3 regions of the Arthrobacter sp. HMSC06H05 genome follow, and region 2 is predicted to be linked to each of the others. Evidence: riboswitches for the same ligand, from Rfam matches in the RefSeq annotation. Region 2 holds a riboswitch; each other region holds the start of a gene.
What was found. A riboswitch is a leader RNA that binds a small molecule or an ion and turns the genes downstream of it on or off. The one in region 2 is predicted to bind S-adenosylmethionine.
Positions count from the first base shown of each region.

Region 1: another riboswitch for S-adenosylmethionine. It lies ahead of HMPREF3160_RS05445 (flavin reductase family protein); the one in region 2 lies ahead of HMPREF3160_RS02270 (LLM class flavin-dependent oxidoreductase).
Region 3: another riboswitch for S-adenosylmethionine. It lies ahead of HMPREF3160_RS09850 (acyl-CoA dehydrogenase family protein); the one in region 2 lies ahead of HMPREF3160_RS02270 (LLM class flavin-dependent oxidoreductase).

Region 1 is NZ_KV788983.1:83,291-86,538, forward strand. It holds gene HMPREF3160_RS05440 (PepSY domain-containing protein) at 1-484, opposite strand, end outside; gene HMPREF3160_RS05445 (flavin reductase family protein) at 603-1,127, opposite strand; SAM riboswitch class IV at 1,168-1,281, opposite strand; gene rplI (50S ribosomal protein L9) at 1,479-1,940, opposite strand; gene rpsR (30S ribosomal protein S18) at 1,964-2,203, opposite strand; gene HMPREF3160_RS05460 (single-stranded DNA-binding protein) at 2,274-2,873, opposite strand; gene rpsF (30S ribosomal protein S6) at 2,927-3,226, opposite strand.
Region 2 is NZ_KV788974.1:114,019-117,266, forward strand. It holds gene purL (phosphoribosylformylglycinamidine synthase subunit PurL) at 1-382, shown strand, start outside; gene HMPREF3160_RS02270 (LLM class flavin-dependent oxidoreductase) at 566-1,996, opposite strand; SAM riboswitch class I at 2,027-2,140, opposite strand; gene HMPREF3160_RS02275 (hypothetical protein) at 2,146-2,418, opposite strand; SAM riboswitch class I at 2,477-2,574, shown strand; gene acs (acetate--CoA ligase) at 2,583-3,248, shown strand, end outside.
Region 3 is NZ_KV788983.1:3,573-6,820, reverse strand. It holds gene HMPREF3160_RS05115 (LLM class flavin-dependent oxidoreductase) at 1-537, opposite strand, end outside; gene HMPREF3160_RS09850 (acyl-CoA dehydrogenase family protein) at 527-1,996, opposite strand; SAM riboswitch class I at 2,006-2,092, opposite strand; gene HMPREF3160_RS05105 (MarR family winged helix-turn-helix transcriptional regulator) at 2,252-2,779, opposite strand; gene HMPREF3160_RS05100 (SDR family NAD(P)-dependent oxidoreductase) at 3,037-3,248, shown strand, end outside.

The DNA.
Region 1 (3,248 bases), on a different contig from region 2:
CCTTGAGCGCGGTCTCGATCGCCTTAGCGATTTCTACCTTGATCGCGTCATATTCGCGGCGGTCATCGCTGTCTACGTCTTCGACTTCATCCTGGTTGGTGACCTTGGATCCGTCAGCGGCTACCTCGAGCTCGTGACTCTTATTGCCCTTGACAACATCTACGCTCCAGCCGCTCTTATCGTCATCCCAGTCGAGGTCAACGGCCTTGCCGCCAACTTCCTTTTCAGCGGTCTCGATCGCCTTGAGAGCGTTCTGTTGGCTACCACCCTTGGTTGGGGCTTGCGCGTTGTTGTCTGCAGAGTCCTTACCATCAGCGTCATCGGCGTCAGTGTTCTGCGCCTGCTGAGTCTCAGTCTGCTGAGTTTGGGTCTGCTGGGCGTCCTGGGTGGGTTCGGAGGTTTTGTCCTCCGTTGGAGCACCGCAAGCGGCAAGAACCAGCGCGAGGGTTGCTACGGACGTGAGGGCTACATGTTTCTTCTCCATGGCCTCAATATACGCAGATCGGGACTCAGATAGCACTGCTTTTTTTGCTCAGCTCTAAGCCAACCTAGATTAACTGCCCGCGTTTGTCCTATGATCAGCGCCTTCCAAACAGCAGGCTTTAGGCGGTTACGAGTGCGCGGTCTGGAAGCTGCGCAAGGTCGCGGAACGTCTTGCCGTGCAGCACGATCGGCTCTCCGTGTTCCTCGCCGTGAGATACAGCGTGGACCTTCAACAGCACGATGGTGTGGTCGCCTGCCGGGACCGTGTCATAGATCGAGGTCTCAAGCCACAGGGCGGCGCGGTCCAGGAACAAAGCACCGGAGTCAGCTAACGTGACGTCGAGGCCGCTGAAACGCTTGGATGCGTCGCGGGAGGCGAGCTGATAGCAGACCTCGCGGTGTTCATCGGCCAGAATCGAGACGCCGAGCCGATAGCCGTGCTTGAGGCGCTGCCATGTGCGGGATTCGTTGCGAACTGAGAAGGATACGAGCGCTGGCTCATATGAGATGCCGACCGCAAAGCTCGAGGAGACCATGCCTTCGTGGTGGCCTCCCACGCGGGAGCAGAGAGCTGCCACGCCTACAGGGAAACGGTCGAATGCCGAACGCAGGGTTGCCTGGTCGATGGTGTGGGTCAGGGACATAGCGATTCATCCTTCGCAAGTATCGGCCGTCCACAATGGCCGGCGCAGCTTGCCGCCGGCATTCCCGACGGCCGAATCGTCACCTGGGGCACCCCACCTACGCGAGAGGGTTGCCGACGGATTAGCCAGGGCCTAAAAATCCGTACTCATGATTCGTGTGTTAAACGATAAACAGTTCAGCGCACGCCGTGCAACTGAATGTGTCATGTAGTTCATTTAATGAGACGAACGCCGCACCCTTTCTCGGGTGCGGCGTTCGTTCACGCCCCTCGCGGGGCGCGTCTCAGACTGTTTCACACGTGAGCTGACACGCGGTTCACATTATGGTTCCGCGCGCTGAGTGCTTGAGTGTTACTTGCCCTTTGGTGCTGCAACAACGTGCAGCGTGGTGTTCGCGAGAACGTCTTCGTGCAGGCGGACGGTGGCTTTGTAGTGGCCAGTGGTCTTGACCTGCTGTGCGATCTCGATGGTGCGCTTGTCGACCTTGCCCAGGCCGGCAGCCTCGATTGCTGCTGCAACGTCGGCCTGCTTGACGGTACCGAACAGGCGGCCGGTGTCACCAGCTTTAACCTCGATGCGGATCTCAGCGTCCTTGAGGCCGTCTGCGATCTTCTGTGCTTCTTCGAGGTTCGCGATGCGGTGGGCCTCGCGAGCAGCCTTGATGGACTCGATGTCCTTCTCGCCACCCTTGGTCCAGGTGATCGCGTAGCCGCGTGGCAGCAGGTAGTTGCGTGCGTAGCCGTCGCGTACTTCGACGATGTCGCCCGCAGCACCCAGGCCGGTTACCTCATGCGTGAGAATAAGCTTTGCCATGTTTCTTCTCTCCTCCTTCTTGCTTAGCCGCGGCCAGCGCCGGAGTATGGAAGCAGGGCAACTTCGCGCGCATTCTTGATCGCCTGAGCGATCTTGCGCTGCTCCTGCACGGTAACGCCAGTTACACGACGAGCGCGGATCTTGCCGCGGTCGGAGATGAACTTGCGAAGAAGGGCGACATCTTTGTAGTCAATGTAGTCGATGTCGGCGGCCTTGAGCGGGTTGGCCTTAGGCTTAGGCTTGCGAATTTCAGGCTTAGCCATCGTGGAGCTCCTTAGTTTGTTTTGGAGCCCGCAGTGTCAGCTGCGGGATGGGTATTGGTTTGAAAACGATTTAGAACGGTGGTGCGGACTGGCCGGGGTTTGCGCCCCAGTCGCTTGAGCCGCCAGAGTTACCCCACGGGTCGTTAGCTGGAGATTGCTGAGGCGCACCCCAGTCTCCGCCGCCGCCCTGGTTCTGCTGGCCGCCGAAGCCTCCGCCTTGGTTGCCGCCACCAAAGCCGCCGCCGGTGTTTCCACCGAAGCCGCCCTGGTTGCCGCCGAAACCGCCTTGGTTACCCCCGCCGCCTCGCTGGTTGCGGGTGACTTGTGCGGTTGCGTAGCGCAGGGCTGGGCCGACTTCGTCGACGTCCAGTTCCCATGCGGTACGGCGGTTGCCGTTCTGATCGTCATAGCTGCGGGCACGGAGACGACCCTGGGCGATGACGCGCATGCCCTTGGTCAGTGATTCCGCCACGTTTTCGGCGTGTTCGCGCCATACGCTGCAGCGCATGAAGAGGGCTTCGCCGTCTTTGAACTCGTTGGCCTGACGGTCGAAGATCCGCGGCGTAGAAGCGACCGTGAAGTTCGCTACCGCGGCACCGGAGGGCGTGAAACGCAGTTCCGGATCAGCGGTGAGGTTACCCACCACAGTGATGATGGTTTCTCCAGCCATGATTCCCCTTAGCGTGAAGCGTTGAAACGTGGTTGTGCCCGCTGAGGACGCGCTTACTTGATGCGCTGGTCCTCTGGGCGGATGATCTTGGTGCGCATGATGGACTCGTTGAGGCCCAAAACACGGTCAAGTTCGGATGCGGTCTGTGGCTCAGCGGTGAAGTTAACCACTGCGTAGATGGCCTCAGCCTTCTTGTTGATTTCGTAGGCCATGCGGCGACGGCCCCAGATGTCGATGTTCTCGACGGTTCCGCCGTCCTTGGTGACGACCTCGAGGAACTTGTTGAGCGTCGGTTCAACGGTGCGCTCGTCGACCTCGGGGTCAACCAGCAGCATCAGTTCGTAGTTACGCAAGTGAACCCACCTCCTTTGGACA
Region 2 (3,248 bases):
GCTTCTGGTTTCCGGTTCCCGCGACGGCATGTTCGATGCCGCCCACGACCTTTCCGAAGGCGGCCTCGCAGCCGGGCTGGTCGAGATGTCGATGCGCTACGGCGTCGGCGTGCGCGTGAACCTGGATGAACTCAAGCAGCGTGACGGCATTGACGCTTTCACCACTCTGTTCTCTGAATCGCAGGCCCGCGCGCTGGTGTGCCTGCCGCGTTCCGAGGAGGAACGTTTCACCGCGATGGCCGCGGCACGCGGCTTCGCCCACGTCCGCCTGGGTGTCGTGGACGCTTCCTCGAACGCGATCGAAGTTCAAGGCGAGTTCTCCGCTACCCTCGACGAAATCCGCGAAGGCTGGGGCACAACCATGCAACGCCACTTCGGCTAACTCCCGTTGCTAGCGGTGTGCCGTACGGCTACAGCACACCGTTAGCAGGCACCGTCAAAAATATGACATGGCTGTGGGCGCCAGGTTCATCCTGGCGCCCACAGCCATGTCGTATTCGCGGCCGTGAATTGTACGGCCTACCCTGGCTGGCGGGCGCTGTCTCCTGCCCGCCAGCGTGGCAACCTAGCGGCGGACAGCCGCGCCCGGATGGTTTTCCGGCAACCGGTCGCCGCGACCAAACAGTGCGTGGCGCAAGGAGGAACCCGTCTGGTCTTCCACTGGGCGGTCGGCATCCCACGCAACCGTGGCGTCGGCGGCTTCCTCAGCGCTCGGGTACACGCCGAGCGCTTCGAGTTCTGGAATCACGTAGTCCACGACGTCACGGAACGTGCCAGGCTTGACCGCGTAGGCGACGTTGAAGCCATCCACCCCGGTGTCACGCACCCATTCGTGGAACTGTTCGGCGACTTCGCGGCCGGTACCCACGGCAACCGGACCGAAACCACCCACGCCGATGTAGCGCGCCAACTGGCCCACGTTCCACGGCTTATCAGAATCACCTGAAGCCGCCTGGAACATGTTCACCGCGGACTGGATCGCGTTGGACTCCACGTCTTCACCGATCACCGCATCCAGCGGGTATTCGGACAAGTCGATGCCCGTCCAGCCTGCGAGCAACGCCAACGCGCCCTGCTCATCGGCATAAGACTGGTATTCGCGGAACTTCTCCCACGCTTCCTCGTTCGTCTTACCCACAACCGGGGTGATCATCGCGAAAATCTTGACGTCATCAGCGTTACGGCCCTCCGCCACGGTTGCTTCACGAATCTTCTTCACGGTCTTCGCGAGGCCTTCCTTGGTTGCCTGCGAAACGAACACAGCCTCAGCGTGCTTCCCCGCGAAAGCCATACCGCGCGAGGACGCGCCGGCCTGGAAGATCACCGGGGTGCGTTGGCGGGAAGGCTCCGTGATCGCAATGCCTGGAACGTTGAACCACGTGCCTTCGTGTTCAATCGGGTGCACCTTAGCCGGGTCAACGAACAAGCCGGATTCGCGGTCAGCTACAACCGCGTCGTCCTCCCACGAACCCTCGAGCAGCTTATACACGACCTCGAGGTATTCATCCGCGTGATCGTAGCGTTCGTCGTGCTCCATCTGGCTGGTCTGGCCAAAGTTCTTCGCCGCGGACTCGAGGTAGCCGGTCACAACGTTCCAGCCGACTCGCCCGCCCGTGATGTGATCCAGGGTCGCCATGCGGCGCGCGAGCCCCACCGGATGCTCATACGCAGTGCCCGCAGTGACACCGAAACCGAGGTTCTTCGTCGCTGCAGCCATCCCCGCCACGATCACCGCCGGATCAGCCAACGGGATCTGCGCACCGGAACGCAACGCCGTTTCCGGGGAGTTCGCATACGCGTCATACACACCCATCACATCGGCCAAAAACAGGGCGGAGAAACGGCCCTCTTCCAGGATCCTGGCGAGCTCAACCCAGTGCGAGAGCTTGTTGTAATCCCGCGAGGTATCTTCCGGATGCTTCCACAAACCCGGGGACTGGTGGCCAATCGTGTTCATCGCGAAGGCGTTGAGAAGAATCGGTTTTTCAGACGACATGTTAACCCTTTCCCGCAGCCCTCAAACGCTGCGCCATCGTCTTCTGGCGGGAGCACCTTTCCCTCACGATTCCTGCTACGGAACCCTTCAGGATGGTTGCTGCGGCGTCAACGAGCCAGATCTCTCGGCCGCTCTGGATGGATACGGATTCAGCATAGAGGCACACCATGGGCATCACGCAAATCGCTCGTGACCGATGACAAAGAATGACGGCACGCATCGGCGGCTACACTTGCGAAAGTATTACCCCAAGCCATAACACGGGTTTCTGCAGGTGAAAGGGCTACAGCGACGTGGAATTTGCGCGGCCAGAAGTGTTCTTTACCGTCGATATCATCGCGCTGATCATCAACGGGATCATGGGTGGGGTGATCGCCCGCCGCATCGGACGCCTTTGCTTCGCCAGCCGTGTTGAGCAACATGACACACACGCTGACCCGATTTGCGTGCAACCGCATTCGTCACCCACTATGGACAGCACAACCATCCAGAGCGGCTGAGAGATCTGGCTCTACGACGCCGCAGCAACCACCCCGGGTTTTTACCGGGCATGGTGCTCACGCCAGGATCGATGGAGTGACAACGCATGACCGCAACGTCCGCACCCGCGCACCAGGCCGCCCAGGCTCAGCTCAGCAACGCAAACCTCAGCAGCGCGCAGCCTAGCGATGACGCGCTGCTTAGCGATGAAGAGCACAGCGCGTACTGGGCCAAACAGGCCGGGCAGCTCACGTGGGAGACCCCGTGGGATACGGTGCACACGCTAACCCCGCCTAACCCTGAAACTCAGGAAGGTCTGCAGCAAACCTGGTTCGCGGGAGGCACGCTCAACGCCGCTGTCAACTGCGCAGACCGCCACGTAGCGGCGGGCAACGGGGACAAAGTAGCGCTCTACTTCGAAGGTGAACCCGGCGACCGTCGCACCGTGACCTACCGCGAACTCACCGAGGAAGTCTCGCAGGCCGCCCACGCGCTCACGGAACTGGGCATCACCCGCGGCGATCGCGTCGTGATCTATCTTCCGGTGCTCGTTGAGACGATCATCATCACGCTGGCTTGCGCACGCATCGGCGCGATCCACTCGCTTGTTTTCGGCGGGGTCAGCGCAGAAGCGTTGCGTTTCCGGGTTGAAGACACCCGCGCCAAGCTGCTGGTCACCAGCGACGGCCAGTACCGCCGCGGCAAGGCCGTGCCCGTCAAGGACATCGCGGACGAGGCCGCATCCGGGGAGAACCAGCTCGAGCATGTGCTC
Region 3 (3,248 bases), on a different contig from region 2:
CTTGAGCACCGAACCCGGAGCGAAACTGCCCTCGAACAGCTTGTACATGACGTCCATGTACTCGTCCGCGCGGTCATAACGCTCATCGTGGGGCAGTTGCCGCTCCAAACCGAGGTTGCGGGCCGCGGAATCCTGATACGACGTCACAATGTTCCAGCCAACCCGGCCACCCGTGAGGTGATCCAGGCTCGCGAACCGGCGCGCCAAGAGGAACGGGTCCTCATACGTGCACGACGCCGTCAACCCGAAACCGAGCCTACGGGTGACCGCAGCCATCGCAGACACCGCAGCGAAAGGATCCAGCAACGGAACTTGAACGCCGCGCTCATGCGAGACCGCGTCGCTGCCGCCGTACACGTCATAGGTCCCCAGCACATCGGCCAGGAAGAGGGCCGTGAAACCGCCTTTGTCCAAGGTTTGCGCCAGGCCGGTCCAGTAGCTCAACTGGTCAAAATCCGCTGCCCGGGATTCCGGATGCCGCCACAAACCAGGGGACTGATGCACCGGCGTGGCCATCTCAAACGCGTTAAGAAGCACGGCGCACCTCACCGATCGCGTTGAGACCCTCCGGGACGGTGCCGTTGACCAGGTAGTCGCCGATGATCCGCTCACGGAACACAATCGGGTTATGCGTCGCGACCGTCTGCGCATTGCGCCAGTGCCGGTCCAGGTTCTTCTCCCGCGACGTGTTCGATGCGCCACCCGTGAGGAACAGGTCAGAGCAAATACTGGTCACGATGCCGGGCACAGTCACGTGCGCGCGCTCAACAGCAAGCTCCGCCTCAGTCAGCAAGCGCTGCGCTGTGTCAGTAGCGGCGCCGGTGCCAGCGTCAGTGTTGCCAGTAGCGGCGGCGCCAGTATCGGCGTCACCGTTGCCATCGCCGGTGCCAGCGTCCTCGCCTTCGAGCGAAAGCACGCCCTCGGCGGCTTCGAGCCGCCGCGCAGCCTCAACCACCGCCGACTCCACTACGAAAGCCTGCGCCGAAAGCCGGCCCACAACCCCCAGAATCTGCGGGTCCTCAGAGTGCGGAACACCCAATCCGGTATTGAAGGAGCGGGTCCGCCGGCGCACGCCAGCCGCCGCATCGTTCACAACGTTGCGAGCAATACCGGCCAGCACGGCGAGCAAAACAATCTGGAACAGCGGCGCCTCAAACTGCGCCTCGGCACTGCCGGGAACGCGGTTTAGAATGTGCTCGGGCGCAACTTTCACATCGGTGAAACGCGTGGTTCCCGTACCGGTGAGGCTCTGACCGAAACCGTTCCAGTCATCCTCAAGCTCAACGCCCGGAGCCCGCGTGGAAACGACAGCGAACTGTCGACCCTCGGTCGGTGTTCCATCCGCATCAAGCAGCGTGGCCGAAACCCGGGTATGTGTCGCGTACGCGGTGCCAGTGCAGTAATACTTAGCGCCGTTGAGCACCCCAGTGCCGTCCGCCTGCACAGCCAACGTGGTGTTGAGCGTATTCAACGCATTCCCGCCGATCTCCGTGGATGCGTTACCCACAACATCGCCCGCCAAAACCTTCGCATACCAATACTGGCGGGTCTGCTCATCCTGGTACCGCAGCGTCTCCACGAAACCCGCGTGGGAACGGTATTGATGCGCGATGTTCGGGTCAGCCGCCGCCAGATCGATCAGCAGCTGCACCCAGTCGGTGAAGCTCACGCCCGGGCCGCCGTACTCGGTAGGCACGCGAAGCACGGTGAATCCGGCGCAGTTGAGCTCGGCGATCTCAACGAACGGCAGAACACGATGCGCCTCCCGCTCAGAAGCCCCACTCGCGATGCGGTCAAAGATCGGGCCGAAATGCTCACGCAACTCTGCCAGGCTTGGCGTGTGGCCGGCCTCCCACGGGGTGACCGGCGCGTCCTGCGTGGTGACGTAACGTAGCCCTTCGGCGAAGCTCAAGTCAGCCGAGGAAACAGCGGTGCTGGCTTCCGCATCGGCGGCTGCTGCAGGGTGGACAGGGGTGTGCGTGGACAACGATGACACAGTTATTCCTTTCCATCGTTCCTGGCGGGAGCACCGTGCATAAACCGGTTGCTGCGACTTCAACGAGCCAGGTCTCTCAGTCGCTCTGGATGGGTTACAAGCACCATTTTTATACGTGCCGGCAGGGCACTGTCAACAGCCCGACGGGCGGCGCGCGTCACAAAACGTCAACAAGAAACGCCCCTGCGTGCCTGCTTAGATGCAGGCCCGCGGGGGGCGTTTCGTAAGGCTTTAGCGGGGCTCAGCAAGCAGAGGTCAGAAGGCGACTTTCTCCAGCAGCCGGCTCAGCTCGTGCCGCTCGTCGGAGCTGAGCGCGGCGAGCACCACGTCGTCGGAGGCCATGGTCAGCGCGCGTGCCCTCCGGTAGGCATCCTGCCCCTGCGGTGTGGCGATGACGATCCGGGAGCGACGATCGCGCGGATCCACCTGGCGCTCGACCCATCCCCGCTTCTCCAGGAAGTCCACCAGGTTCACTATCTGGCTCGGGTCCAGGCTCAGGAAGTCGCCGAGTTCGCGCTGGGACGGGTTCACGTCCGCGGCGGCCAGGGCCAGCACGGAGTACTGGCGGACCTTCAATCCCATCTCCTCCTGCAGGACGCGGTTGGCGTGGCTGTGGCCGATGCTGCGCAGCCGGGCCGCCAGGAACTGGACCTGGCCGGCGAGCTCTGACGACGTGAACTCCGCCATGCGCTCGGCCGCAAGCGCTGTGGAGGGGGCGGGGAAGCGCTGGGCGGCCTCGGCCGGGTTCACTGCGGCTCCGGAGGTGTCCTGGGTGGTCGTCATGTGCCTGTTTCCTTGGTCCGTGTAGTTGAGGACGTGATCCGGCTGATCTTGCCCATATAGAGGCTTGTCCCTTGCAGAGGATCGTACTCGAAATGCAAGCCTCGAAAAATAATTGACAATTTCAATTATATGTACTGTCATGGTTCTTGTGTGGTGAACGCCACACCTGGACCATCCGAGAGTATCCGCCGCGAGGCGGCACGCAGGCTCTCTGAACAGAACCGACATCTAGAACGTCACCACCGAAGGAGAACCCCATGTCCCTCGACGGCAAGGTAGCCATCGTCACCGGCTCGGGCGCAGGCCTGGGCCTCGCCTACGCCCAGGAGCTCGCCCGCCAGGGAGCCTCCGTGGTCATCAACGACGTCAACCAGGAGACCGCGGACGCCGCTGTCGCCTCCATCACCGAAGCCGGCGGCAAGGCCGTCGCCGCAGTGGTCCCTGTCGGCACCAGCGAGGCCGCCGACCA